DNA from 3 places in the Peribacillus sp. SRI_006 genome. Region 3 is predicted to be linked to each of the others. Evidence: riboswitches for the same ligand, from Rfam matches in the RefSeq annotation. Region 3 holds a riboswitch; each other region holds the start of a gene.

Region 1 (9,950 bases), on a different contig from region 3:
TTTAAAGCTTTCCGACCTTATCATAGTTCCAACAGCGCCAATGGGCATATATTCTAATAAGTATAATTCATTGAAAGAAGTGAAAGACGGTACATCCCTTGCAGTGCCCAATGATCCGGTTAACCTGGCACGTGCACTAAAAGTGCTGGTGGATGAAGGGTTGATTGAAGTCGATCCAAATGTCGACCCTTTAAAAGTATCTGAAAAGGATGTAACGAAAAATCCAAAAAACATCCAGCTAAAACTATTGGAATCCGCTCAGTTGCCCCGCGCAACAGACAGCGTCGACCTATCGGCGGTCCCTGGCAACTTTGCTCTTGCAGCGAAAATGGACCTCAAGGATGCCCTAGTTTTAGAAAACATGCCGGATATGTATCGAAACGTTGTTGCAGTGAATACAAAAGATGTAGACGCTCAATTTGCCAAGGATATTAAATCTGTAGTGGAATCCGACCAGTTTGAAAAAGTGATCGATGACAAATTTGCCGGATTCGGAAAACCAGACTGGATGAATTGATCAAATAATCAAGGCCTGCTTCCCCTTTACCGGGAACAGGCCTTTCATTAAGGAGAGCAAATATGAGTACCTTACTGGAGGTCCGCAGCGGCCCCGCCTATTACGCCTGTAAAGCAAATGTCCTTGAAAACCTGGAAGTGAAACTGAGTATAGGGAACATTCGTAAAGTGCTCGTTATTCATGGACAAAAGTCCTGGGAAGTTACTGAACCCTTCTTTCCTTCCTTAGAAAATATTGAGACGATCTTTTTCACATACGGCGGGGAATGCAGTGACCCGGAAATTGAACGCGTCAAGAAGGCAGCTCTTGAACATGGTGCAGATGCCTTAATTGGCATTGGCGGCGGTAAGTTGCTCGACCTCGCCAAATCGGCCGGAAACTCGCTTCAAAAGGAAATCATCCTCATTCCAACCTTGGCTTCCACCTGCGCTGCCTGGACACCGTTGAGTGTCATTTATGATGATAATGGTTCATATGTCCGTTATGATATTCATGAAAAAAGCACTTGGATGTTATTGATCGAACCAGGAATTCTTCTTAATTCGCCGATTAACTATTTACGTGCCGGAATCGGCGATACATTGGCGAAATGGTACGAGGGCAATGCACTGGCCGAAAAGCTCGCCACCAAGTCCGTTTGTATTGAATTGGCCCATCTGGCCGCAAGGCAATGCCAGGAAGTTTTATTGACATTTGGCGAGGAAGCCTTAGCTGATTTGGAAAAAGGGAAATGGACAGATGCGCTGCAGCGTGTAATTGAAACGAACATCATCACCAGTGGTCTTGTTGGTGGATTTGGCGGCCAGTACTTGCGCGTTGCCGGTGCCCACTCCATTCATAATGGCATGACTTCCATCACCCAAGCGCATCATTTACTTCACGGGGAAAAAGTGGCATATGGCATTTTAGTCCAGCTTGTGCTAGAAGGGAAATTCTCGGAAATCAAACAATTGCTGCCCATCTACCGGGTGCTTAAATTGCCGATGACATTGCTTGATATTGGCCTGACTGTTGAACATAAGGCGGAACTTCAACAGATTGCAGCCCACTCTGTCAAAGAAGGTGAAGACATCCATCTTCTTTTCCCTGATATCAACAAGGAAAAAGTGACAGCCGCCATGGAAAACCTTGAAATCCTTACAAACCATGCAAGTCCTTCCTAAAAAAGCGATGGGGTTTTGTCCCCATCGTTTTTTTTGATTCCTCATTGTATAAAATCATCCTTTCCACCAAGCATACATAATGTTCCATTAATACTTCAGTATAATAAAAGAAGGTCTCAACCTATTGTCTGTTTCCATAATCCAAGAAGATCACTTTCATGTTGTCTGTGCATGCCTGCTTTTCTATCGGCGGATTCCGGACGGCCCTTTTCCCAATTCCATATATCTTCGAGAGTTTCTGATAGGGGACGGAATATCAGTCCATTTTTGATTGCTTTATCGTTGTCGACAGCCAAAAACCCATTCAAAGGTTCCTTACCTCCTGGTAAAGGGAATTCTTCCGGTATCCATAAAGGCATTTCTCCCCACGGCTCTACTTTATTGTCATTTAAAAATTTTTCAGAGACCCATGTAAAGGCAGCATTACTTCTTGTTACCTTTTTGCAGTCTTCTAGTATTTGCCCCATAGTCAGTGTGTATTCTGGCCCAACGGCATTATAAGTACCTGTCACGCCATTTTCCATCATTTGGATGATCCATTGAGCCAAGTCCCTTGCATCGATAATTTGGATTGGACGTCCAGGGCGTCCAGGCGCAAAAACTTCTCCCCCTTCCGCTATTCTTTTAAGCCAGTACGGCAATCGGTCAGTGTAATCATATGGACCTACTATTTGCCCGGCACGAATTGACAAGACTTTCCCCGGCAGTTCTTTTTCAGCTGCTTTTTCGCTTAATGATTTTAACGGTCCATAATATTCACCGTATATCGGTCCAGCCGTTCCGCGGGTTATTTCTTCTGCTTTATCTTCATTTAGTGCATGAACCTCTCCACTTTCATCAATACCTGGTTCGGTTGGATCACTATAAACTGAGATGCTTGAAATATATGTATAATGTTTAACTTGATTAAGCAACCTGCAAGATTTTGATACAGTTCGAGGGATAAAGCCTGATGTATCAATGACTGCATCCCATTGTCTTCCTTTCAGCATTTCAAGATCACCGCCGCGATCCCCTTTTAATTGTTCTATTTCGGGGAAAACATAAGGGTCATTTCCACGATTAAAAAGTGTGACATCATGCCCCTTCTCTATTGCAGCTTTTGCTATATATCGGCCTAAAAACCGTGTACCCCCAATATTAAAATGTTCATGGATCTCCTCCTCTTAACCGATATTCCATAAAGCATACGCAATACCCTCTCCTGAAATTAATAATACTTGCAACTTTTCTTTGGTTTTCCCTTCTCGGAAAAACTAAAGATATCCTAATCTTTTGAATTTTATTCTTTTTCGCTATAATGATATGGAAAGGGAGAAAGAAGGTGGAACCGATGCTTGAAAATCTTAAACAAAAATTCCCGAACGCTCTTACCAATAAAAAGGATACTGATGATATTTCTAATTATGTTTGGTTCGAAGACTTCAGAAGTATACTTGGTATTCCCCGTTCAGAAATCACAGCAGAAGAAATCCGTTTATTGGAACTGCTTTTTGTTCCTTCCATAAACCCAAATAACCTCAATGCACATCCAGGCTCATCATGGAAAAATTTTTTATCCGAACCGAATGCACCATTGCCTTTAACGAGCTGGGAGAATGTTCGATTCCTTCATTTCAAGTTGACTCATGCTGATTTTTCCAACTCCGATTTTGAAGGGGCCTTCCTCGCTTTCGTTCCATCTGACGCAGCTATTATTTGGGAAAATGAAACGGCAGGCGTCTTAATTGAACCGGACAAGGATGAACCATTATCAAATAAAGAACTGATCGCCATTACTTCCACACTTGAAAGTGACTTTTATGTAAAGACCCGTATGTTCACCGGGCGATTTCACCCTGTAGATCAAGACCTTCGCCATCACTGGACTCAGGAGAAAAAGTGTTTTGAAGTGGCACAGGTGCATCTGCCGGATATAAAAGTGACTGATTTGGCAGACATCATCCCATACTCATTAATAAATGATCCATCCTTTAAGAATGCAAATTGGTTTATCAATGAAATTCTTGGCAAGACCAAGCAGGATACTGAGCTTATCAAAACGGTTAAAACATATATCGAATGTAACTCCAATGCCACATATGCCGCCAAACAGCTTTATATACATCGGAACAGCTTACAATACCGAATCGATAGATTCTCTGAAAAAACTGGTCTCGATATTAGAAACTTCCGTCATGCCCTTACTGCATACTTGATACTTTTACTGAATGATTAATTTCCAATGTAAACACTTTTTTGTGCAATATGCCCATACTTTTTTCAAAACCTATAGCTTAGACTATAGCTAATTGGTACAAGTAATCTAAGAGTTTAAAAGGGGGATTTTTCATGGCAGAGTTAGTGTTAGATCATATATTCAAGATTTATGATAAAAAGGTGACGGCTGTTAAAGACTTCAACCTTCGTGTTGCCGATAAGGAATTCATCGTTTTTGTGGGACCTTCAGGTTGCGGTAAATCAACGACATTAAGGATGATTGCCGGACTGGAAGACATTTCCCAAGGGGATTTATACATAGACGGCAAGCGAGTCAATGATGTCCCCCCTAAAGATCGCGATATTGCGATGGTTTTCCAGAACTATGCCTTATATCCTCATATGTCTGTATTTGACAATATGGCATTCGGATTAAAGCTCAGGAAAACGCCAAAAGCTGAAATCAAGCAAAGAGTAAATGAAGCGGCAAGGATTCTCGGACTTGAAGAGCTTCTAAACAGGAAACCTAAAGCGCTTTCAGGTGGTCAGCGCCAGCGTGTTGCACTTGGTCGTGCAATTGTAAGGGACGCAAAAGTTTTCTTGATGGATGAGCCATTATCCAATCTCGACGCAAAACTGCGGGTTCAAATGCGCGCGGAAATAGCTAAACTCCATAAACGGCTCGACACCACAACGATATATGTCACACATGACCAAACAGAGGCAATGACCATGGCGACACGTCTTGTTGTAATGAAAGATGGTATCATCCAACAGGTCGGTGCTCCAAAGGATGTTTATGAGAAACCAATAAACGTGTTTGTCGGCGGCTTTATCGGATCGCCTGCCATGAACTTCTTTACCGGAACATTAAAAGAAGGCACAATCAAAATAGGCGAACAAACGCTTGAAATACCTGAATTTAAGATGAAAATGCTACGTGATCAAGGATATGTCGGAAAAGATGTAATCCTTGGAATCCGTCCGGAAGATTTCCATAATGAAGGAGCTTATTTCACGGAGTCCCCTAACACTACATTCACGACCCAAATTGATGTAGCCGAACTCATGGGCGCGGAGATCATGCTCTACTCCACTTTAGAGGGGCAGGACTTCGTTGCAAGGGTCGATGCCAATAACATTATCCAGGCAGGCGAAAAGATCGAACTTGCCCTCGACATGAATAAAGCGCACTTTTTTGATAAAGGGACCGAACATCGCATTTTAGTTGAAGAAGATGAACAGATGCAGGAAAGCATGAAGTTATCTGCCAATTAAACATGAAAAGACCCATTCATTATGGGTCTTTTTACGTTTATTAAAATAAAGGGCGATTCATTCCTGGACCAATACCACTTCATCATGTCCGCATTCAGGGCATTTCATGAGATGGGGGCATTGCCCTTTTTGAAGGGATTGAGGGTATCCGTCGTTTTCTTTAAGTATGTCGATATCCATATAAGCACTGTAATCATCAGCATAATCCATGAATTTCCCTTTATCCTCAAGTTCACTGCCGCATTCCGGGCAATCCACATGAATTTTTCTTAGACCGTTGCAAAGCGGGCATATAGACATTGTTTTTCCTCCTGTTCCAGATACTTATGATTTCAGTATTTGTCGATTCCAGTATTTTAACACATGGAAACACCCTCCCTAATGTTAGAGGGAGGGTGCTTCCATCCAATTATTTATTAACCATGTTAGCAGGATCGACCCATGCTTTGAATTCATCTTCCGTCAGGAACTCCAGTTTCAATGCCGCTTCTTTTAACGTGGAGTTGTCCTTGAAGGCGGTTTTGGCGATCTTGGCTGCTTTTTCATAACCGATATGCGGGTTCAATGCTGTTACCAGCATAAGGGAACGCTCTACATTTTCTTTGATCTTATCTTCATTTGCAGTGATGCCAACCGCACAATTATCGTTGAAGGAATGAATGCCTTCCGTCAATAATTTGACCGTTTGCAGGAAGTTATAGATGATGACTGGTTTGAATACATTCAATTCAAAGTTACCTTGGCTTGCTGCAAAGCCAATTGTAGCATCGTTACCCACGATTTGTGTCGCAATCATGGTAAGCGCTTCACTTTGGGTCGGATTGACTTTACCTGGCATGATGGAGCTGCCCGGCTCGTTTTCCGGAATGGCAATTTCTCCGATTCCGCTTCTCGGTCCACTTGCAAGCCATCTGACATCGTTCGCAATTTTCATTAAATCTGCCGCCAATGCTTTCAAAGCACCGTGTGCGTAGACGATTTCGTTATGGCTAGTCAATGCATGGAACTTATTATCAGATGTGACAAAAGGATATCCTGTATCCGCTGCAATTTGTTTGGCAGAAAGTCCCGGGAATTCTTTCTTTGTATTGATTCCGGTTCCTACAGCCGTTCCGCCTAGAGCAAGGTTCAATAGTTTTTGGCTGCTTTCCTCAATCATCGCCAAATCTTTATCGAGCATCGCTTTCCAACCGGAAATTTCTTGTCCTAATGTTAAGGGTGTAGCATCTTGAAGATGTGTCCGGCCGATTTTCACGACATCCCAAAATTCTTTTTCTTTTGTATCGAATGTATCACGAAGTGCTTTGATGGCAGGAACCAATTTTTCAGCGACTTCCATAAAGGCTGCAATATGCATGGCAGTCGGGAAAGTATCATTTGAGCTTTGTGCCTTGTTAACATCATCATTCGGGTGAAGGATTTCCGATTCACCATTTTCTTTTAACCATTCATTCCCTTTGTTAGCGACCACTTCATTCACATTCATATTACTTTGCGTACCGCTTCCCGTTTGCCAAACTACAAGCGGGAAATGTTCATCAAGCGTACCTTCAAGGATTTCGCGGCAAATCTTGACGATGGCGTTCTTTTTAACTTCGGAAAGATCGCCAAGATCATAGTTCACCTTTGCAGCAGCTTGTTTAACGTATGCAAATGCACGAACCAATTCTATCGGCATTTTTTCGTTACCGATTTTGAAATTGTTACGGCTTCTCTCAGTTTGTGCTCCCCAATATTTATCAGCAGGAACTTTCACTTCACCCATCGTATCACGTTCGATTCTGTATTCCATGTGTTCTCCTCCTAAGTTTGCACTATTCATTGAAGAATTTTTGCATATGAAATGAATAATGTCGGATTATTCTTTCTCTCCATACATTGTACAAACTTTATTATTTTAAAGCAAAAATATCCCGCTGACCCTTTCCATATTTCTGAAAAATCCTAGGCCATTCATATTTAGATGAAAATTTGGATATTCTTTTTTGACACATAAAGTGTAGGCACCGCTAGGCTTCAATTGACCTGGCCATGAACACCAACACATCATCATCCCCAAATTGCCCTTGACAGTGTTTTGTATATATAGTAAATTCAAAAGAAATTGAATAATCTAAACTCTTATCGAGAGAGGTAGAGGGAATGGCCCGATGACACCTCAGCAACCTTCATTTGTTTCAAACCAATGAAAAGGTGCTAATTCCACAAGTTTATGAACTTGGAAGATAAGAAGAATGACTCGTCCCTACTTAATCAAAGTCTTCTTCTTAAAGAAGACTTTTTTTTATTTTATTTAACTCAAAGGAGCAGTGAAAACCATGTATAAACCTGAAACATATCTTGCTCAATTAGGAAATCGCAGTGAAACGGCGACAGGAACAGTCAATCCGCCGGTATACTTTTCAACAGCTTTTCGCCACGAAGGAATCGGTCAATCGACGGGATTCGACTACACAAGGACAGGTAACCCTACCCGCCAGCTATTGGAGCGATCCATCGCCGATCTGGAAAAAGGAGACCAAGGCTATGCCTGCAGTTCAGGAATGGCCGCCATCTCCACTATACTCGCCCTTTTTAAATCCGGGGATGCGTGGATTGTCAGTGAAGATCTTTATGGCGGTACATATCGGCTGTTAGAACAAGGTTTTAAAAAATGGGGATTGCAGTGTGACTATGTAAACACTTGTTGTTTGGAGGATATCGAAAAAGCCATCACTCCTCACACGAAAGCCATCTTCATCGAAACTCCCACTAACCCTCTTATGCAGCAAACGGATATTAGCGCCGTTGCCGCATTGGCTAAACGATATAATTTATTGCTAATCGTTGATAACACTTTTTACACGCCTCTTATTCAACAACCAATCTTGCTTGGAGCTGATATTGTGATCCACAGTGCAACCAAGTATCTCGGTGGTCATAATGATGTGCTCGCCGGACTGATCGTTGCTAGCGGCGCTGAATTATGTGATGCACTTGCCTTCCATCATAATGGCACTGGAGCTGTCTTGAGCCCATTTGATTCTTGGCTGTTGATGCGCGGAATGAAAACCCTGGCATTGCGGATGGAGCGTCATGAAAAGAATGCCAAGATACTTGTAGAATACTTATCGGAGCATGATTGTGTTACGGACGTATTGTATCCGGGCCGAGGCGGCATGATTTCTTTTCGCATCATTGATGAAGCGGCGGTCAACCCATTTTTACAATCGCTCTCATTAATTTCCTTTGCAGAAAGCCTGGGAGGGGTTGAAAGCTTCATCACCTATCCTGCCACACAAACACATGCCGATATACCGCTTGAGGTCAGAACGGCAAACGGTGTTTGTAATCGACTGCTCCGCTTCTCCGTTGGCATCGAGGATAGCGACGATTTGATTGGTGACTTGCAGCAAGCATTCGCACATGTAAAAAGGGAGGCACTACGATGACAGATCATGATTTTAGCTTTGAAACAAAATTACTTCATAATCAACATAAATTCGATCCGGCAACGGGCGGTGTGAGCGTCCCCATTCAGCATGCATCGACTTTCCATCAATCCGATATCGATCAATTCGGCAAATATGACTACAGCAGAAGCGGGAACCCAACCCGCGAGGCACTTGAAGACATCATTGCCGAACTTGAGGAAGGCACTCACGGCTTTGCCTTTTCATCAGGTATGGCTGCCATTTCAACAGCCTTCCTGCTATTGTCTGCCGGGGATCATATCGTCATTTCCGAAGATGTGTATGGCGGAACGTTCAGGATGGTCACAAGCGTTTTGAACCGTTTCAATATTGAGCATACCTTCGTTGACATGACGGACCTTGAAAGTGTCAAAGCGGCGGTTCAGCCAAATACCAGGGCCATATACATTGAAACGCCTTCAAATCCTTTACTTAAAGTGACCGATATTCAAGCTGTATGTGATATCGCAAAAAAAGCCGGTGCCTTAAGTTTTGTTGATAATACATTCTTGACGCCCGCATTGCAAAAACCGCTGAATCTGGGCGCTGATGTTGTCCTTCATAGCGCGACGAAGTTTTTATCCGGACATAGTGATGTGGTAGCTGGGCTTGCGGTCGTGAAAGATCCGGAATTGGCGGCAAGACTCGGTTCGCTTCAAAACTCCTTTGGAGCGGTCCTTGGTGTTCAGGATGCCTGGCTCGTAATGAGAGGCTTGAAAACCTTGTCAGTTAGAATGGAACATTCACAAAAAGGGGCCGAAAAGATTGCAGCCTACTTAAAGGAGCAGCCCTTGGTGAAAAAGGTATATTATCCCGGCCTAGCCGATCATCCACAGCACGCCATCCAGAAAGGCCAGTCACTCGGAGCAGGGGCGGTCCTTTCATTTGAATTGGAAAGTGAGGAAATCTTCCGTTCCTTCGTGAACACTGTCGAGCTCCCTGTTTTTGCCGTAAGCCTGGGAGCGGTAGAATCCATATTATCCTACCCGGCCAAAATGTCCCATGCGGCCATGCCTGCTGATGAAAGGGAAAAGCGAGGCATTACGAATAGCTTGCTCCGCCTCTCTGTCGGACTGGAAAATCCGGACGATTTAATCAAGGACTTCGAAGCTGCCCTCGTCAATATTGCCAAAGGGGAAGCAATTGCTGCAAAATGATTAAAGTAATGGGTGCCTCATATTTTATGGGCACCTTTTTTATTCCATCAATAAAAGAAGACCATCGATATCCCGATGGCCTAACTCTCATTTCTTCATATTATATTTATCCAGGAAACGATCCACCCGTCCGCCTTTTTCAGCAAACTTCTGCTTTCCTGTATAATAAGGGTGCGTATCCGAG
Region 2 (9,950 bases), on a different contig from region 3:
GGGCCTCAGACTTTAGACAAACTCGAACAATAATGATTGATATTATATCCCTAATTGCGATTGGATTCTTAATTTATGGACCAGTAATGTTAATAGGTCTGCAAGCACTTGATTTAGTTCCTAAAAAAGCTGCAGGCACTGCAGCAGGACTGACTGGCTTATTTGGATATCTAGGTGGATCTGTGGCGGCTAATGTCATTATGGGATACGTAGTTGACTTTTCAGGCTGGAATGCAGGTTTTACATTAATTACGATTTCTTGTGTACTGGCAGTAGTGGTCTTTGCATGTACTTGGAATGTTCGAGGACAGGAAGTGGTAAGGGCTAATACAGGCATATTATTGAGCTCAAGTTTCCCCATCCCCCTGGATATATTCTAAGGAGGATGGGTTTTCTACTGTCAGTTAAACCGATCCATGATTAGATTGATGCTCGCAATAACTGAATATTAAGTTATCTATGACAAAAAGAAGTTGACGGACGTTTGTTTGACATACCTTATTGAAATGCATATAAAAAATGACCATGCCTTTATACCAACGGTCCTAAAGGCATAGTCATTATATCAAAAATCATATAGATTCACGTTTTCTACCAAAATACTGGTTATTGCCGATCAAAAAGAGAAGCCCCCGCTATTCCGGGTTTTGTCATCTCATAAGGATTTAGAATCAGATCCAATTCTTCTTCTGTCAACACATCATATTGTAAACAAAGTTCGCGAACTGATTTCCCTTTCAATATCGCTTCACGGGCAATACGTGAAACCACTTCGTACCCAAGGTGCGGATTGACTGCTGTAATCACTCCGACGCTTTGTTCGACATAATCTTTTAAATGCTGCTCATTAGCCTCAATGCCTTCCAAGCAATAATCTGTAAAGACATTGAAAGCATTGTTCATAATGCTGATTGATTGCAACAAATTGAATACAAGCACTGGCTCCATTACGTTCAACTCTAGTTGTCCCGCTTCTGATGCTAAGCAAATCGTATTATCGTTCCCGATTACTTGGAAAGCGACTTGATTAATTAATTCTGGCATGACTGGATTTACTTTACCTGGCATGATGGATGAACCTGGTTGACGGGCTGGAAGTGTGATTTCTCCTAATCCCGCTCTCGGTCCTGAAGCCATCAAACGTAAATCATTTGCAATTTTAGACATATTCATCATACATACTTTCAATGAAGCTGATACCTCAGTGTATGCATCCGTATTTTGGGTTGCATCTACTAAATGTTCTGCTCCTACAAGCGGCAAGTTACTGATTTCAGCTAAATATGTAACAACGTTTTCAATGTAACGCGGATCTGCGTTCAATCCCGTTCCCACTGCTGTTGCTCCCATATTCACTTCATATAAATGTTGACGTGATTGACTTATTCTTTTTATATCCCGATCCAAAACGCGACTGTAAGCCTCGAATTCTTGACCAAGGCGAATAGGCACTGCGTCCTGAAGATGTGTGCGTCCCATTTTGATAACATGATCAAATTGTTTTGCTTTTTTCTTTAAAACCGTACTCATCTTGGTCATTGTTTGTAACAATTGCTCCAAAAGACGCAATGTTGATAAATGAATGGCAGTTGGGAATACGTCATTGGTTGATTGAGACATGTTAACATGGCTATTTGGGCTAACATGTACATAATCACCTTTATTGTGTCCCATAAGTTCTAACGCACGGTTGGCAACGATTTCATTAATATTCATATTCATCGATGTCCCCGCACCGCCTTGAATTGGGTCAACGATGAAATATTCATGCCACTTTCCATCGATCACTTCTTCAGAAGCTTTGACGATAGCGCTTCCAATACCATCATATAACCGTTTGGTATCCATATTCGCTAGAGCGGCCGCTTTTTTAATCATGGCCAGTGCACGAATCATTTCTTCATTGACTTTGTAACCGGTAATCGGAAAATTTTCCACTGCGCGTAAAGTTTGTATACCATAATAAACATCTGCTGGAATTTCCTTTTCCCCAAGAAAGTCTTTCTCGATTCGGTATGTTTTCTCTTCTATCAACATTTCCTCTTGCCCCTTTGTTTGTTCTAGAATGTAATGTCCTCTGCAATCGGTGTTTCCATCATTTCCTTCACTTTTTTAGGATCCTGCGTCTTCGCTAATATCCACATCAACTTAGGAACGATGGCTTCTGTATTCATATTCCTGGAACGAATGATGACATTCTTGTTCACTTTTCGTCCCACTTCGTAAATATCCATATCTTCCCCTTCTTCTAAGCATTGGGTAGTAATGACAACGGATATTCCACATTGTACTAACTCATTCAATTTCTCTAAAATGTTTCTTCCTTGAAATGGAATACCACCGCTTCCATAACTTTCAATTACGATTCCCCGACATTGATTTTTCAGGAAATCAAAGAATTCAGGCTTAATACCGGGATGCAGCTTGACTAAAGCAACATCAGTACATAGGGAAGCATCCAACTTAGCTTCCTTATTCTTTCGTGAATGAACTGGCTTTAGATACTCAATTTTATCTTTGAATATGGTCGCAATATAAGGATAGTTAATACTTTCAAACGAATCATAGCTTTTCGTTCTCAATTTAATGGCCCTCGTACCCTGAATGACTCTGCCATCAAAAACAACATATACTCCTCCAATATCTTCACACGCAAACCGGATCGCATCAGAGATATTCCTTTTGGCATCTGTCTTTTTAAAGGCAATCGGGACCTGAGAACCAGTAATGACGATTGGTTTCCCTAAATCTTGTAACATATATGAGAGCGCAGCAGAAGTGTAAGCCATTGTATCTGTTCCATGGGTAATCACAAAGCCATCGTAATCATGGTAGTGCTTATGGATGGATTGTGCCATTTCTGTCCAATCTTCCGGCTGCATATTTGTACTATCAATATTCATCAAAGGCTTACTATCAATCTGACATAGTAAATCCAATCCCGGTAGGTGGCCTAAAATTTCGTCAGCTTTCATTTCTGGAACAAGTCCATTTTTTCCTTCTAACGATGCAATTGTACCACCTGTAGTAAGCAACATCAACTTCTTCATTTTTGATTTTAACTTTTCCAATATACTACCCCCTAATAAGCCTCCCTGTTTCACTATCATTCTAATATCTCAGAAAAGGATGTTTCCGCTGTAAATGTTCATGTAACGCGTACAACACATGTAATTATAGTCATGTTTCATAGTGAAATCAAGCGAAAGTTATTCATTACGCGTACACTTTTTTCAATATGATGTTATAATGGATTTATATAAAAGGAGAGTAATAATAATGATTTTAAATAGATTGACTACATTAAGGAAGTCCAAAAGATGGTCTTTGCAATATACCGCTGACAGGCTCGGAATCGCCAAAAGTACCTATGCCGGTTACGAATCGGGCCACCGCCGCCCTTCATTAGAAACGATTAATTTATTGGCAGGCTTATATGATACCTCAACTGATTACATTCTGGGTCGAGTAGATTATCAATCTAAGGATATGGATAATGAGTCGCCTCAAGTCATGGAATTAACGGATTTACCAGATATGAAGCTAGCTGTAGATGGAATTTCCCTTTCTGAAGAGGAAACGATTCAATTTATCGCTTTTATTAGAGCTAAACGGGAAGTGGAAATAAATCGCGATAAACAAAATGAAACATAGGCAGACATTGAGTTTAAACTGGTTTGGTAAAAGAACCGTACTTCTTCAGCAGGTTCTTATACTGCCTGACATGTTCATTATAACTGTAATATACCGCGGCTTTCATCAATTAGGATAGTCGGTTCGCCCATTTTGACGGTTGCACGTAATTATTTCCTTGTTTAGAAATTTAAATTTCATTAACTAATATATAGAAGATAGTCGGTTTTTTTTAAAAATCATTCATTTTCTGTTGTCCTCTTTAGACTTATTCATTTTCCCTCTTTATCTATTTGCAAGGAAAGAAAAAACATGGCAAAGATCATGGTTTCCCCCGGTGAATTAATCAAAAAAGAAGCAACATGAAGTGAGCGTTATGTCTTAATTCATGTGCTTCTATTATTGGAATCCTTAAAGAAATGGAAAATTCCTCAATATAATGTTTCAACAGATATGCTGCATTTCCATATTTTAAGGCATTTCATCTTCTTTTTCCCTATTCTTGAAAGCTTCATGAGTGACAATATCCTCAATCTGTTCATACTGGCGGCTGTGTTCCTTCTCTTCGCTAATTCTATTATTGGGTAAATTTCCTGGATGTCCTTTTTCTTTATGATTAAAATTTTTACCACGACTCATAACTCATTCTCTCCTTTCCATTCATTGTTTGTCTAGTTTTCCCAAGCACGAAAAAAATATGATTTAATTTCTCTTTTTACAGTTTTTGCAAAAGGGTTGGTTTACCTGTAATTTCCAGCTGATCTTGCGCGACTTATTTCTGAAGTGTCAAGAAATTAATAATTCAATCCTTTCAAATTACTCGAATCTGAATAAAGAGCTCAAAAAAAACAGGAACCGCCAAATTCCTGTTCTTTTTGTTTATAGGTTTCCCGACTACTTACATATTTAATAACAATATTTTTGATAACAAAAAAGGCTAGGAGAACGTTACCACGGAAGGTCGCCACTTTCTTGAAATGCCCGCAATATGATGAGGAGCGGTTCTGCAACATCCTCCAATTATATTTGCCCCCGCATGGTGCCAATCTTCAGATTTCACATCGAGCCTATTACATGATTCTGGACCATGCCATGTTTTAGTTTCTGGATTATATGATTCACCGGAATTCGGATAAACGATAATTGGTTTATTCGTGTTTGCACGCAACACCTGTATGGCTTCCGTGATAACTGATACAGGCGCACAGTTGATGCCAATTGCGGCAATTTGCTCACTGTCCCCAAACAATCTGGCACACTCCTCCAGCAATGTGCCGTCACTTATCGCTTTTTCATTTTTCAAAGAAAAGGACAGCCAAGCATAAACTTCTGGATAATCTTTCAATAATGAATGTAATACTTTTGCTTCTTGCAGGGAAGGAATCGTTTCAAATGCTAAAATGTCAGCTCCTGCTTCAATCAAAGCTGATATTCGTGAGCGATGAAATGCCGCCAAAGTTTCATCTGAAACACCATAATTCCCAACATACTCTGAACCATCTGCAAGATAAGCCCCATAAGGTCCAACTGATGCAGCAACCAATGGCTTAGGTCTAATCGTTTGATATTCTTCCTTCCAAAAGTCATCTCTTGCTTTTCTTGCTAGTAAAACCGTTTTCCTGATTAGATCTAATGCCTCTTTTTCTTGTATTCCGCGGAGGGCGAAACCTTCAACCGTTGCTTGATAGCTTGCCGTTATCGCACAGTCAGCACCAGCTCGAAAGTAGTCAGAGTGCACCTGGTAAATCACTTCTGGATCTTCAAGTAATACACGTGCAGACCACAGGGGATCGTCCAAATCACACCCATGACTTTCAAGCTCTGTAGCTAAAGCTCCGTCCAAAATCATAACTGAATGACCTTGTAAAATTGCTTCAATTGGGTTAATTTTATTTTTCATGGTCTACTCCTCTTTTCTTTATGGTTTGTGTCAGATAATAACTTCCATAGCAAAACAAAATAAACGGAATGCCACAATATAGTGCTATTCTTTGTGTAGGATCAAATGCAATTCCTATGCAAGAAGCAAGACATAGCATAAATGAAACGATTGGTACGAATGGATATAATGGTGTATGATAAGCCAAATCATTAACTGAGTTTCCTTCGTTTATATATCGTCTGCGAAATAGAAACTGTGACGCGCTAATACTCATCCAAACTATAACCACGGCTAGTCCAGAAATGGATACAAGCACTATATATACAGTATCCGGCGCAATAATACTCGAGAAAAGTGCTAAAACACCGCCCAGCATACTGAAAAGGACTGCATTCAAGGGAACACCCCGTTTTGTCAATTTTGCAAATATTGGTGAAATAGTTTTCTTATCTGCAAGTGACCAAAGCATCCTGGATGAGGCATATAGTCCTGAGTTCGCAGCGGACAAAATGGCAGTTAATATAACAAAGTTCATAATATCCGCTGCATATGGCACTCCAATTCGTTCTAGAACGGCAACAAAGGGGCTCTCTAATACGCTTGCATCCGAAACAGGCAATAATGCGGATAAAACAACGATGGTACCTACAAAAAAGATAATCAATCTCCATAATGTCATACGGATTGCCTTTGGAATCGTTTTTTCCGGATTCACAGTTTCTCCAGCTGCAACTCCGATCAATTCAGTTCCAGAAAATGCAAAATTCACCGCGAGCATCGTCATTAGAATGGCAAAAGCACCATTTGGAAATAAACCTGCACTTGTAACATTGGAAAATAACGGAGCTGATTGTGCGTTAATCATTGGAATGAAACCTATCATTGCCGCAGCTCCCAGAATAATGAATATTACAATAGCAAATACCTTTATAGACGCAAACCAGAATTCGGATTCAGCAAAAAACTTAACGGTCCACGCATTTAATGCCAAAACCAAAATGGCAAATAGAGCACTCCATATCCAGACACTGATCGATGGAAACCATCGCTGCATCAACAATCCTGCAGCCGTGAATTCCGAACCTAGTGCAACAGTCCAGGTTAGCCAATACAACCAGGCTACTGTATACCCTGTCCCTGGTCCGATGTATTTGGCTGCGTAACTATGAAACGCACCTGTCTCGGGCATATGCACTGATAGTTCACCTAGACATAGCATGACTAGATAAACCACCAATGCACCAATCAGATACGAAAGGATGGTTCCGAACGGACCAGCCTGTTGAATCGTATAACCCGAACTTAAGAATAAACCAGTTCCAATCACCCCGCCAAGCGATAGCATTATTATATGCCGTGCTTGCATTTGCCTTTGAAAATCATGCTTCCTTTTGTTATCCATTCTTACTCTCCTTAATCTTGCATCCAGAAAAAACGAAAACGCACTCTAAAAAAGAGTGCGTTACTGACAAATAAACACGTACGGTCTTATCTATCAAGGTTTCACCCCCTGGAATTAGCACAGTGTCTTTGTAGACCTGTTGCTGAGGTTTCATAGGGCCAGTCCCTCCACCTCTCTGGATAAGAAATTATTTTTTTATAACTGTATCAATCTATGAAAAATTTGTCAAGTTTTGTTTCGGAATGTAAAGACTTCCTTTTAAATGCTAACGATCATGGCGTCTGCGGCATTAATATTAAAAGGTTGCTTATTTTTGGAACAGGCGCTAAGCGTATTATAATGGCAAATAAAACTAACCGGGGTCATTTTGGTCTTAAAAATGGCAACATCTTAAAAGATGTCGCCATTTTTTTCTTTTTCCTTAAGGACGTTCTATTTCAAATAATTCCCCTAGTTTTGTATAAGTATGACCTGCTAATCTTGCTACAGGTTTTAGCCCATTCGGGTCAATACGGCCATTATGGTAAATATCTTGCTCTATATGATAGCAGACTATTTTCCCTATCAGTAAATCACAACCAGGTTCATTCTTGGAACCTGCCAATGGAATCGATTGCTCTAATGTACATTCAAAACGCACCTTCGCTTCTTCCAATCCTGGTACGGATACCCTATCACTAACAGCCAGCCTGAAATTAGTAAGACCCAATTCACTTTCTTCAGATGGGAGTTCCTTGGCCGTTCGATTTGCATCAGCAACATTATTTTCGTCAGTGATATGAACAACGAACTCACCTGTTTGAATTGCATTTCGGGCTGTATCCTTTGAAACTCCTTCTTTCCGTTGAACAGAAATGGAAATCATCGGAGGATTTGAACTGACTATGTTAAAAAAGCTGAACGGCGCTATATTGATTGTACCGGTTTCGGATTGTGTCGTAACCAGCGCTATAGGTCTCGGTATAATGCTTCCAGTCAAAAACTTATAATTATCCCGTTCAGTCAGACTTTCAGGGTTAACAGAAATCATCTTCATTCCCCCTCATTCTTATAAAAAGTTCTTTTGAAACCATGAACCTGCTGCATCAACCTCTGAACGTGTCAACTGATGACCGTAATTTTCCCACTGAACTTCAACTGTAGCGCCAGCTTGCTGTAAAAGTTGATTAAGTTCATCAGTTTCTTCTGCCGGGCAAATCGGATCGTTTTTACCTGCAGCTATAAATACAGGTATATCTGAAAGGGACGGCAAAGCAATCCCTCGTCTTGGAACCATTGGATGATGAAGAATCGCTCCTTGTAAGGCCCCCTCGTAATGGAACAGCAAACTTGCCGCTATATTTGCACCATTGGAATAACCTAATGCCACCACTCTGTCACGGTCGAAGTCATATTTTCCGGACGCTGATTCCAAGAAGTCATAAAGCTCCTTCGTTCGGAAAATCAAATCCTCTTCATCAAAAACCCCTTCAGCTAACCGTCGGAAAAAACGGGGCATTCCATTTTCAAGTACATTTCCCCGTACGCTCAGTACGGACGAACCCGGTGAAACCATTTCGGATAATGGCAAGAGATCTGTTTCCGTTCCTCCAGTGCCATGTAACAGCAGTAGTAACGGAGCTTCTGGATTACTTCCTTTTTGAAAAATATGTTTCATCATTTATCCTCCTCTAGTAGTCTCGGCACTGCCGGCAGTAACGTTTTTTCCATAACTTCCCGCTTTTCTTCCAACCATGGCGGCAGCATTAATTTACTGCCCATCGTTTCCTTCGTTTCATCATGAGCAAAGCCAGGTGGATCTGTGGCAACTTCAAAGAGTATGCCTCCATCTTCCCTGAAATAAATCGCATCGAAGTATTGTCGGTCTGTAAAGGGTGTCACACCATAGCCATGGTTACCGATATGCTCCCTCCATTCTTTATGATCTTCATTATCGCTCGCACGCCATGCAATGTGATGGACAGTTCCCACTCCGATTTTACCGTTTGGTAAAACCGTTTTTTTAACATCGATCAAATTGCCGATATCCGATGTGGATTTGAAGCGGATGAAATCGCCCTCTTCCCCAACCTTTTGAAGGCCCATCACTTCCTCTAATAGTTCCATCGTTTTGATCGGTTTTGACGTCAATAATACAGCTCCGCCGAAACCCTTGACCGCCTTATCAGCTGGTACACCGCCGAATGACCACTCGCTATTTTTACCTTCTTTACGCTCAACCAGTTCAAGTTGCAAACCATGTGGGTCTTGGAACTCAAGATATTCCTCACCGAAACGTGAAACCTTTTCAAAGTCTATATTAAATTTACCCAAACGATTTTCCCAGAAGCCCATTGAACCCTCCGGAACGGCATATGTTGTAATCCCCACTTGTCCGGAGCCAATTGTCCCTCGGTATGCCTCAGGCCAAGGAAAGAAAGTGATGATTGTGCCCGGTGAACCGGATTCATCTCCGAAATATAAATGATAGGTGCCTGGATCATCAAAATTAACGGTTTTCTTCACCATACGCATTCCCAATACTCCAGCATAAAAATCCACATTCTCTTGAGGATTGCCTACAATTGCGGTTATATGATGTATCCCTGCATTTTGCTTTTGCATGCCGATTACTTCCTTTCCCGTTGATTAATTAGTTGATTTTGTATTAAGTGGTTTTAAATTCGATTCAATATCCTTTCTTTTCGATTCCAAAAAAGGTGGCAGGGCAAGGTTCTCACCTAGATGCTGCTCAGCTTCATCCACTTCAAAACCAGGTCCATCAGTAGCTAGTTCAAATAATATGCCATTCGGCTCCCTAAAATAGAGTGAACGGAAATAAAAGCGGTCCACATATCCCGAGTTCACGAATTTCGATTCACTAATCTTTTCTACCCATTTTCTCAATTCTTCTTCATCATCCACCCGAAAGGCAACATGGTGTACTCCCCCCCTCCCCAGCCTTTCCCGAGGTATGTCATTCCTTTCTTCAATATGGAGTTCTGCTCCAGTTCCTCCTTCACCTGTCTCGTAAACGACTATCGGATTTTGCCG
Region 3 (9,950 bases):
GGGATATCGCGGATGACATCGTGGCGATCGATCAAGCGATGAAATGGGGATTTGGATGGTCCACAGGCCCATTTGAAACCTGGGATGCGATAGGTGTAGAAAAATCGCAAGCCCGAATGGAAGCGGAAGGCATTACAGTCCCGCAATGGGTGAAGGATATGCTTGCTAAAGGCATCAAGTCATTCTATAAAGAAGAAAATGGCATAGTTCACTATTATGATAATGGTGAATATAAAGAGCTTGTCGAAAATCCTAAAGTGATCAATCTTAAAGCGATCAAGAAGCAAAAAGGCGTAATCAAGAAAAACAGTGGCGCAAGCTTGATCGATATCGGCGATGGAGTGGCTCTGCTTGAATTCACTTCGCCGAATAATGCAATCGGTCTGGATATCATACAAATGATCAATGCCGCGGTTGACGAAGCGGAAACGAATTTTAAAGGCCTGGTCATCGGAAACCAAGGAAAGAATTTCTGTGTCGGCGCTAATATTGCAATGATGCTGATGGAAGCGCAGGATGACAATATTTTTGAACTCGATATGGTCATCAGCCAATTCCAACAGGCGATGCTTAAAATTAAGTACAGTGCAGTTCCTGTAGTGGTTGCCCCGTTTAATATGACACTTGGCGGGGGTGCTGAAGTGTCCCTTCCGGCAGCGCGCATCCAGGCAACGACTGAAACGTATATGGGACTAGTGGAACCTGGTGTCGGCTTGATCCCAGGCGGCGGCGGGACTAAAGAACTTTATGTGAAGACGTTGAGGAATATGCCGAAGGGCGTTGACTTTGACTTACAGAAAGTGGCCAACCAAGTATTTGAAACGGTCGCCATGGCAAAAGTTTCGACCTCCGCCGAGGAAGCGAGAGGGAATAATTTCCTTGATTCAGCTGATGGAATAAGCGTGAATGCAGATCATCAACTATATGATGCGAAACAGGCGGTACTTTCCATGCATGAACAAGGCTACACCGCTCCAGCCCGCACAAAGATCCCTGTCGTAGGTGAAACTGGATATGCCGCACTGCTATTAGGGGCGGAATCCATGCGCCTTTCAGGATTCTTATCTGAACATGATCTTGTCATAGCCAAAGAGCTGGCATACGTCCTGGCAGGGGGGAAACTCCCATTTGGCACGGAAGTAGATGAACAGTATATCTTGAACCTGGAAAAACAGGCATTCCTAAAACTGATTTCGACTCCGAAATCCCAGGCAAGGATGCAGCACATGCTCGTTAAAGGTAAACCACTCCGTAATTGATGAATAGATGAAGATATGGCCAAAACGAGATCAATAGATCGATAGCTTAAAAATGAGTAAGGGGGATCCTCATGAAAGAAGCGGTAATAGTAGCTGGAGCAAGGACTCCGGTAGGAAGAGCGAAAAAAGGTTCTCTTGCTAGTGTACGCCCTGATGATTTAGGGGCTCTTGTCATAAAGGAAACGTTAAAGCGTGCAGGGAATTATGAAGGAACGATAGATGACCTGATTATCGGTTGCGCAATGCCTGAAGCGGAACAAGGCTTGAACATGGCGCGTAACATTGGAGCATTGGCGGGATTGCCTTATACAGTACCGGCCATAACGATTAATCGTTACTGTTCAAGCGGGCTGCAAAGTATCGCATATGGAGCGGAAAGGATCATGCTCGGCCAAAGTGATACAGTCATTGCAGGCGGAGCGGAATCCATGAGCCTTTTGCCAATGATGGGCCATGTAACACGTCCGAACGCGAGACTAGCGGAAACGGCACCGGAATATTATATGGGTATGGGGCACACTGCTGAAGCCGTTGCCAAAAAATACGGCATTTCCCGTGACGATCAAGATGCATTTTCTGTTAGAAGTCATCAGAAGGCGGCTAAGGCCATTGCAGAAGGAAAGTTTTCCGATGAAATCGTACCGGTTGACGTTACCCTTCGTTCAGTGGGGCCAGATCTTAAGTTAAAGGAAAAATCATTTACTTTTACACAGGATGAGGGCGTTCGTCCAGGAACGACTGCTGAAGTGCTGAAAAAATTAAGACCTGCATTCTCCGTTACGGGATCCGTAACAGCAGGGAATTCATCACAGACGAGTGATGGTGCAGCCGCGGTCATGGTCATGGACGGGGAAAAGGCTTCTTCCTTGGGGATGAAACCGATGGGGAAATTCCGTTCCTTTGCTGTAGCAGGAGTACCGCCTGAAATTATGGGCATCGGACCGATTGCAGCCATACCTAAAGCTTTGAAGCTAGCGGGTCTTGAATTATCGGATATTGGTTTATTTGAATTGAATGAAGCCTTTGCTTCCCAATCCATTCAAATCATTCGTGAGCTCGGATTGAATGAAGAGATTGTCAATGTAAATGGCGGAGCCATCGCCCTAGGCCATCCGCTAGGATGTTCGGGAGCAAAATTGACATTAAGCCTGCTTCATGAAATGAAGCGCAGAAACCAACAGTTCGGAGTCGTGACAATGTGTATCGGCGGCGGGATGGGTGCTGCCGGAGTGTTTGAATTAATGGCGTAATCCGACCCCTTCCGGAAGCTGTCATGCTTCCGGCGGGTTTACTATCTTAAACACATAGGAGGAAATAACATGTCCAATCAAACTACAGATAACCTCATTAAAGGCGGGGCCTTCTTAATAGAAGATATTACGTATGATCAAGTGTTTACACCGGAAGATTATTCTGATGAGCATAAAATGATTGCCAAAACTTCCGAGGAATTCGTAGTGAATGAAATTCTGCCGCAGGTTGAACATTTAGAAAACCATGAGTTTGACCGTTCCGTTAAATTACTGAAGCATGCAGGTGAAATCGGTTTACTTGGTGCTGATGTTCCTGAGGAATACAGCGGATTGGGTCTCGATAAAATCAGTTCGGCATTGATTACGGAAAAAATGGCACTTGCAGGCGGTTTCGGAATTACGCATGGTGCACATGTAGGTATCGGCTCTTTGCCAATCGTATTATTCGGGAATGAAGACCAAAAGAAAAAATACCTTCCTTTACTAGCAACGGGTGAGAAGATTGCTGCGTATGCCTTAACGGAACCAAGCTCAGGTTCAGATGCCTTGGGAGCAAAAACGACAGCGAAATTGAATGCAGAAGGAACACACTATATTTTAAATGGTGAAAAACAATGGATTACAAATGCAGGTTTTGCAGATGTCTTCTGTGTATACGCCAAAATCGACGGCGAACAATTCTCCGCTTTCATTGTTGAGCGTGATTATAAAGGCGTATCAACTGGGGCTGAAGAAAAGAAAATGGGGATCAAAAGCTCATCCACACGTACTTTAATCCTCGAAGATGTTCATGTACCAGTCGAAAACCTTTTGGGTGTAGCCGGAAAAGGTCATATCATCGCTTTCAATATCCTGAATATCGGGCGCTATAAATTAGGCGTCGGTGCTGTCGGCGGATCTAAACGTGCCCTTGAGATTACAGCTGCTTATACGAATCAACGTCAACAGTTCAAAACGAAAATTTCCGATTTTAACTTGACGAAAGAAAAACTTGCAACAATGGCAGCTAAAATTTATGCAGCAGAAAGTTCTGTATATCGTACGGTTGGCCTTTATGATCAAAGACAAAGCAAATTGACGGATGAGCAAGTGAAAGATGGGAAATCAATGGCGGCTGCAATCGCTGAGTATGCCATCGAATGTTCATTGAATAAATTCTTTGCTTCCGAAGTATTGGATTACGTTACGGACGAAGGCGTACAGCTTCATGGCGGTTATGGTTTCATGCAGGAGTATGAAATTGAAAAAGCATATCGCGATTCCCGTATTAACCGAATCTTTGAAGGTACAAATGAAATCAATAGATTGCTTGTCCCGGGAACATTCCTGAAGAAAGCACTTAAAGGAGAATTGCCGCTACTTCAAAAAGCTCAGGGCCTGCAAGAGGAATTAATGATGATGATGCCGGAAGAACCTGGCGATGAGCCACTGGCACAAGAAAAAATGCTTGTTAGGAACGCTAAGAAAATCGGTATTCTGGCAGCTGGGCTTGCGGCACAGAAATATGGCAAAAATCTTGATCAAGAACAAGAAATCCTCTCCAACATTGCTGATATCGCATCCCTTGCCTATGCAGCTGAATCCGTGGTATTGCGTACGGAAAAAGCAATTGCAGCTACAGGTCTTGAGAAGAACAAACAAAAAGTGCTTTACACTGAAATCTTCGTTCAGGAAGCTTTCAATGAAATAGAACAGCATGCAAAGGAAACGTTAATTGCAGTGGAAACAGGCGATACTCTTCGCATCATGCTTTCATCGCTCCGTAAACTGACAAGACACACTCCGATCAATGTCATTGCGAAAAAACGCGAAGCATCCGTCAAAGTAATCGAAACGGAAAAATATGCTCTTTAAGCAATGAGTCAGAATCCGTAAAGGGAATGCCCGTAAAGGCATTCCCTTTATTTCCTTTGATGAAATCGCATTGGAAATTCAAAAGACATTTCGTTGTATTGCGTGGTAAAAACGGGTATTCTATTGATAGGTGGTGAAATGATGGGCTTAACATTATATTGGTACCCAAAATGCGGTACATGCCGTAATGCGAAGAAGTGGCTGGATAATCATGAACTGCAATATGAAGCGATCCATATAGCGGATAATCCCCCTTCGCGAACTGAAATAGAACAACTATATAAAAACAGCAATTTGGAGTTGAAGAAGTTTTTCAATACTAGCGGTCAAAAATATCGGGAGCTGGGCTTAAAGGATAAGCTGAAAGAAGCTTCTGAAGCAGAGATGCTTGATATATTGTCCACAGATGGAATGCTTCTGAAAAGGCCGATTGTTACGGATGGCACCAAAGTGACGGTAGGATTCAAAGAAGAGCAATTCGAACAGGTTTGGAACTGAAATTTCACAAAATATTTGGTTAATTCCTTACTTAAACAAACAATCTACCTTATAATGGAATAGATAAAATAAGATGTACATATGGAGGGTTAATTATGACAACAACACCAAAAGAACTTCGTTACACTAAAGAACATGAATGGGTCAAAACGGAAGATGGAACAGTGCGCATTGGAATTACGGCATTCGCACAGTCCGAGCTAGGGGACATCGTATTCGTTGAGCTTCCGGAAATCGGCGATGAATTGAAAGCGAACGAACCATTTGGAAGCGTTGAATCCGTTAAGACCGTTTCTGAGCTTTATGCACCTATCAGTGGCAAGGTTGTTGAAGTGAACGAAGATTTAAGTGACAACCCTGAATATGTAAATGAGTCCCCTTATGAAAAGGCATGGATGGTCGTGCTTGAACCATCTAATAGCAGTGATATTGAAAACTTGATGAGCGCTGAAGAGTATGAGAGTTTAATCAACGGTTAAAAAAGAAAGGAGAGGGGGGACTGAAAAGGCCTGCTCTCTTTTTCATTTGTACAGTGGGTGAGTTGCGCACATAATTCGTGAGATGGAGTGATGACATGGAGTGGGGCGAATTCGATAAAGTGATCATTGTAGAAGGCAGTTCCGATAAAAGAAAAGTTGCCTCCGTTTTAAATGAAGATGTGGAAATAAGATGTACGAATGGGACCATATCATTAACTAAGCTGGATGAATTAGTGGATGAATTGATGGACCGTGATGTTTATCTCCTTTTTGACGCAGATGAATCAGGAGAAAAGCTGCGGAAGCAGTTCCGAAGGGAAATGCCGGAAGCGAACCACCTGTATATTAATAAAATGTACAAAGAAGTGGAGAGCTCACCCGAACATCATATCGCAACTGTGCTCCTATCTGCCAATATGAATGTGAAAATGAAATTTTTAAGTCAAAGGGTGAACGACTAATTGATGCAAGAATGGAAAGAAGAAGAGTGTAAGCTTGCTGTTGAAAAAGGTGAAACCTTTTGCTTATATTTATATACACCTTTATGCGGAACCTGTCAGGTGGCCTCCAAGATGCTGACGATATCCTTGGAGCTTTTCCCCGAATTGAAGGCAGGCAAAATGAATATGAACTATATCCAAGCAATTGCCGAATCATATGAAATCGAAAGTGTTCCTTGCTTATTGCTTTTCAAAGAAGGGCAGCTGCACAAAAAAATATATGCCTTTCAATCCGTTCCTTATTTGTACGGATTGCTTAAGGAAATCAGTTAGGAAACCAATCAGAACCGCGGTTGGTTTTCTTTGTTGCTGACATTTGAATGAGGGCAGGAAATAAACAAAGAATATTCTAACAATTCATTGACTGATTTAATCTAAAATGCTATATTTTGAATTAAGTAATGGCAGAATTTAATAGTTCTTATCAAGAGTGGCGGAGGGACTGGCCCGACGAAGCCCGGCAACCGGTATAAATTTTTATATACGGTGCTAATTCCAGCAGAGTGTTGGCTCTGGTAGATGAGGTGTGTTCTTGAAACCTCTTCTTATTGAAGTGGTTTTTTTGTTTATAAAAAGCCAGATTTCATATAAATCCAACTAAATCCATAGAAAAAGGTGAAATTAAATGTCAGAGAAAAAGTTGCGTTTTGAAACATTGAGTGTTCATGGCGGTCTGCAAGCTGATGAAACAGGTGTCCGTGCCGTTCCTATCTACCAAAGCAATGCATACTTGTTCAAGGACACCGACCATGCAGCAAATTTATTTGGCCTGAAGGAGAATGGCTATATATATTCACGGCTTCATAATCCCACGGTCAGCGTTTTTGAGGAAAGAATGGCCTTATTGGAAGGCGGTATCGGCGGATTGGCAACGGCAAGCGGAATGGCTGCCATCTCACTTTCAATCCTGAATATTGCTGCTGCAGGGGATGAGATTGTTTCAGCCTCTACATTATATGGCGGTACGTATAACCTTTTCGAAAACACTCTTCCTAAATATGGGATCAAAGTGAAGTTCGTTTCTCCCGATGACCCTGAGAATTTCAAAAGGGCGATTACACCAAGAACTAAAGCCATTTTTGCTGAAACGATCGGAAATCCAAGTTTGAGGGTGCTCGATATTGAAGCGGTAGCGGAAATCGCCCACGAAGCCGGCATACCTTTAATCATTGATAATACCTTCGCGACACCGTATCTTTGCAGACCCATTGATTTTGGAGCGGATATTGTCATCCATTCCGCTACAAAATGGCTTCTTGGAAATGGAACGACGCTAGGCGGTGTCATCGTGGATGGAGGTAAATTCGATTGGAACTCGCCGAACTATCCTGGCTTCACGGAGCCTGACCCAAGTTACGACGGTCTGGTATACGCCGAGGCAGTTGGCCCTGCCGCATTCATAACGAAAGCCCGGGTCCAGTTACTACGTGATTTGGGCCCTGCGCTAAGTGCCCAAAGTGCATTCCAGTTCACGCTTGGACTTGAAACGCTGCATGTAAGGATGAAAGAGCATCTATCAAACACCAAGTCTGTCATCCAATATTTAAAAAACCATCCTGCCGTGACCTGGGTTTCACATCCTGGTGATGAGGATCATCCCGATAAAGCCCTTGCGGATAAATATTTGCCAAAGGGAGCTGGATCTGTCGTCACATTTGGGATTCAAGGTAATCGCGAAGCTGGGGCAAAACTTATCAATTCGGTGGAATTATGGTCCCATGTGGCGAATGTAGGGGATGCGAAGAGCTTGATCATCCACCCAGCAAGTACGACCCATCAACAATTGAATGAGGCGGGTCTTGCGAAAGCGGGTGTAAGTGCCGATCAAGTCCGTTTATCGATTGGGATTGAAAATGTAGACGACTTAATAGAAGATTTGGAGCAGGCAATTGAAAAGGCGACGAACATCGTCTCCTTGACTTCCAAAACGCTTTAAGCAAAGTTCCTGTTCATTCTTGTACTAGAAATAATATACATTGCGCTCCTTTTTTATCTATGATAAAATTTCTCCATACTAAAGAACTTAATGATGTACAAATATTCTATATATTAGCTCTTATCAAGAGAGGTGGAGGGATGTGCCCGATGAAACCCGGCAACCGACAAGGAGATTTCCTTGGAAAGGTGCCAATTCACACAAAGTTTAATCACTTTGGAAGATGAGAGGAAGGCCTGTTTCTTCACCTGCCTTTCTGCTCATGCAGAAAGGTTTTTTCTATTTTAATTGGGAAAACTTTTACATGATAGGAGAAACAGACTAATAATGTAGAGAAATCAACTAAGTTCATAGGTTTTATTGGATAAAAGAGGTGAGGGTTAATGATTACATTGACGAAAGTCAGTAAGCTGTTCCGAACAGGAAAAGGAAACAGTGAGACGATCAAGGCTGTAAATAATGTGAATGTTGAAATAAATAAAGGCGAGATTTTCGGGATCATCGGTTACAGTGGAGCGGGGAAAAGTACTTTGATCAGAATGCTCAATGGATTGGAAACACCGACAGAGGGATCCGTTGTGGTGGCTGAAAAGGAAATTTCAAAAATTAAAGGGGCTCAGCTCCGTAAGGCCCGTCAAGAAATCAGCATGATTTTCCAGCATTTCAATCTATTATGGTCAAGGACCGTTCAGGAGAATATATCTTTCCCGTTGGAAATTGCAGGTATTTCTAAACCTGAACGCACCAAGCGTGTGAACGAATTGATCAAGTTAGTCGGACTTGAAGGCAGGGAAAAGGCCTATCCTTCGCAATTAAGCGGAGGGCAAAAGCAAAGGGTGGGAATAGCCAGGGCTCTGGCAAATGACCCTAAAGTGCTGCTGTGTGATGAAGCGACTTCTGCTTTGGATCCGCAGACTACCGACTCCATACTCGAATTGCTTGTTGACATCAATCAGCGTTTGGGATTGACGATCGTCTTGATTACGCATGAAATGCATGTAATACGTAAAATCTGCCATCGCGTCGCCGTGATGGAAAGCGGGCAGGTTGTTGAACAGGGTCCTGTCCTGGATGTCTTCAAGAATCCTAAAGAACAAATGACGAAGCGTTTCGTGCAACAGGTAACGGAACCGGAAGAAACGAAAGAAACGATGGACCATTTGCTCGAACGCTATCCAGCAGGCAAAGTGATTCAATTGACCTTTGTAGGTGATCATGCAGAAAGCCCATTGATCACCAAGCTTGTACGTAACTTCGAGTTGGATGTCAATATCGTTCAAGGTAAGATATCCCAAACAAGAAGCGGTTCATATGGAACATTGTTTATCCATCTAGATGGCAAAGAGGATGAAATGCTCCGCGCAATCGAATTCATTAAAGCACAGCAGGTAGGCGTGGAGGTGATTACTCATGCTTGAAGAATTATTGCCGAATGTTGATTGGGAAGACATCATTGAAGCTACGAAAGAAACGCTTTACATGACAAGCGTCTCTGTAGTGGCAACCTTTTTTATAGGCATAATACTAGGATTGATCCTTTTCCTGACAGGGAAGGGTAATATGTGGCAAAACCGGGCTGTTAACGGAGTCATGAGTGCTGTCGTCAATATATTCCGTTCCATTCCATTTCTTATTTTGATCGTGCTGCTCATTCCTTTCACTAAAGCGCTTGTCGGTTCCATGATCGGTGAGAACGCTGCACTGCCGGCACTTATTATCGGTGCTGCCCCATTTTATGCGCGTATGGTTGAAATCGGCCTTCGTGAAATCGATAAAGGTGTAATTGAAGCCGCTAAATCGATGGGGGCAAAAACGAGCACGATCATTTGGAAGGTCCTTCTTCCAGAGTCGATGCCTGCCCTTATTTCCGGGATTACGGTAACATCGATTGCATTGGTTGGATATACCGCAATGGCCGGGGTCATCGGCGCTGGCGGGCTTGGTAACCTAGCCTATTTGGACGGCTATCAAAGAAATCAAAATGACGTTACGCTTGTAGCGACAATCGTTATTCTAATTATCGTCTTCATAATTCAAATTATTGGAGATGTGATTACATCTAAATTGGACAAAAGATAAAGGGAGATGAATAGGATGAAAAAGTTTTTAGGATTTGCATTAATCTTAGTGTTATCTATCGCTTTGGCTGCTTGTGGAAGTGAAAAGGATAA

What was found. A riboswitch is a leader RNA that binds a small molecule or an ion and turns the genes downstream of it on or off. The one in region 3 is predicted to bind S-adenosylmethionine.
Region 1: linked by a shared signal. The riboswitch ahead of AC2YHV_RS12930 (methionine biosynthesis PLP-dependent protein) and the one ahead of AC2YHV_RS10455 (O-acetylhomoserine aminocarboxypropyltransferase/cysteine synthase family protein) in region 3 are both predicted to bind S-adenosylmethionine.
Region 2: linked by a shared signal. The riboswitch ahead of mmuP (S-methylmethionine permease) and the one ahead of AC2YHV_RS10455 (O-acetylhomoserine aminocarboxypropyltransferase/cysteine synthase family protein) in region 3 are both predicted to bind S-adenosylmethionine.

The regions. Positions count from the first base shown of each region.
Region 1 is NZ_JBYCZT010000008.1:33,915-43,864, forward strand. Features, by position in the region: gene AC2YHV_RS12895 (MetQ/NlpA family ABC transporter substrate-binding protein) at 1-517, shown strand, start outside; gene AC2YHV_RS12900 (iron-containing alcohol dehydrogenase family protein) at 580-1,680, shown strand; gene AC2YHV_RS12905 (Rossmann-fold NAD(P)-binding domain-containing protein) at 1,797-2,672, opposite strand; gene AC2YHV_RS12910 (PucR family transcriptional regulator) at 3,014-3,898, shown strand; gene AC2YHV_RS12915 (ABC transporter ATP-binding protein) at 4,012-5,157, shown strand; gene AC2YHV_RS12920 (hypothetical protein) at 5,215-5,457, opposite strand; gene fumC (class II fumarate hydratase) at 5,567-6,949, opposite strand; SAM riboswitch class I at 7,276-7,389, shown strand; gene AC2YHV_RS12930 (methionine biosynthesis PLP-dependent protein) at 7,476-8,588, shown strand; gene metC (cystathionine beta-lyase) at 8,585-9,766, shown strand; gene AC2YHV_RS12940 (type B 50S ribosomal protein L31) at 9,854-9,950, opposite strand, start outside.
Region 2 is NZ_JBYCZT010000009.1:30,769-40,718, forward strand. Features, by position in the region: partial or broken gene AC2YHV_RS14180 (hypothetical protein) at 33-380, shown strand; gene aspA (aspartate ammonia-lyase) at 607-2,037, opposite strand; gene AC2YHV_RS14190 (asparaginase) at 2,061-3,050, opposite strand; gene AC2YHV_RS14195 (helix-turn-helix domain-containing protein) at 3,280-3,654, shown strand; gene AC2YHV_RS14200 (hypothetical protein) at 4,105-4,272, opposite strand; gene mmuM (homocysteine S-methyltransferase) at 4,571-5,533, opposite strand; gene mmuP (S-methylmethionine permease) at 5,523-6,917, opposite strand; SAM riboswitch class I at 7,001-7,103, opposite strand; gene AC2YHV_RS14215 (flavin reductase family protein) at 7,339-7,947, opposite strand; gene AC2YHV_RS14220 (alpha/beta hydrolase) at 7,966-8,574, opposite strand; gene AC2YHV_RS14225 (ring-cleaving dioxygenase) at 8,574-9,521, opposite strand; gene AC2YHV_RS14230 (ring-cleaving dioxygenase) at 9,546-9,950, opposite strand, start outside.
Region 3 is NZ_JBYCZT010000006.1:151,854-161,803, reverse strand. Features, by position in the region: gene AC2YHV_RS10490 (3-hydroxyacyl-CoA dehydrogenase/enoyl-CoA hydratase family protein) at 1-1,259, shown strand, start outside; gene AC2YHV_RS10485 (acetyl-CoA C-acetyltransferase) at 1,331-2,509, shown strand; gene AC2YHV_RS10480 (acyl-CoA dehydrogenase family protein) at 2,579-4,366, shown strand; gene AC2YHV_RS10475 (arsenate reductase family protein) at 4,508-4,864, shown strand; gene gcvH (glycine cleavage system protein GcvH) at 4,960-5,343, shown strand; gene AC2YHV_RS10465 (toprim domain-containing protein) at 5,439-5,804, shown strand; gene AC2YHV_RS10460 (thioredoxin family protein) at 5,808-6,116, shown strand; SAM riboswitch class I at 6,262-6,369, shown strand; gene AC2YHV_RS10455 (O-acetylhomoserine aminocarboxypropyltransferase/cysteine synthase family protein) at 6,469-7,779, shown strand; SAM riboswitch class I at 7,897-8,009, shown strand; gene AC2YHV_RS10450 (methionine ABC transporter ATP-binding protein) at 8,163-9,197, shown strand; gene AC2YHV_RS10445 (methionine ABC transporter permease) at 9,190-9,858, shown strand; gene AC2YHV_RS10440 (MetQ/NlpA family ABC transporter substrate-binding protein) at 9,874-9,950, shown strand, end outside.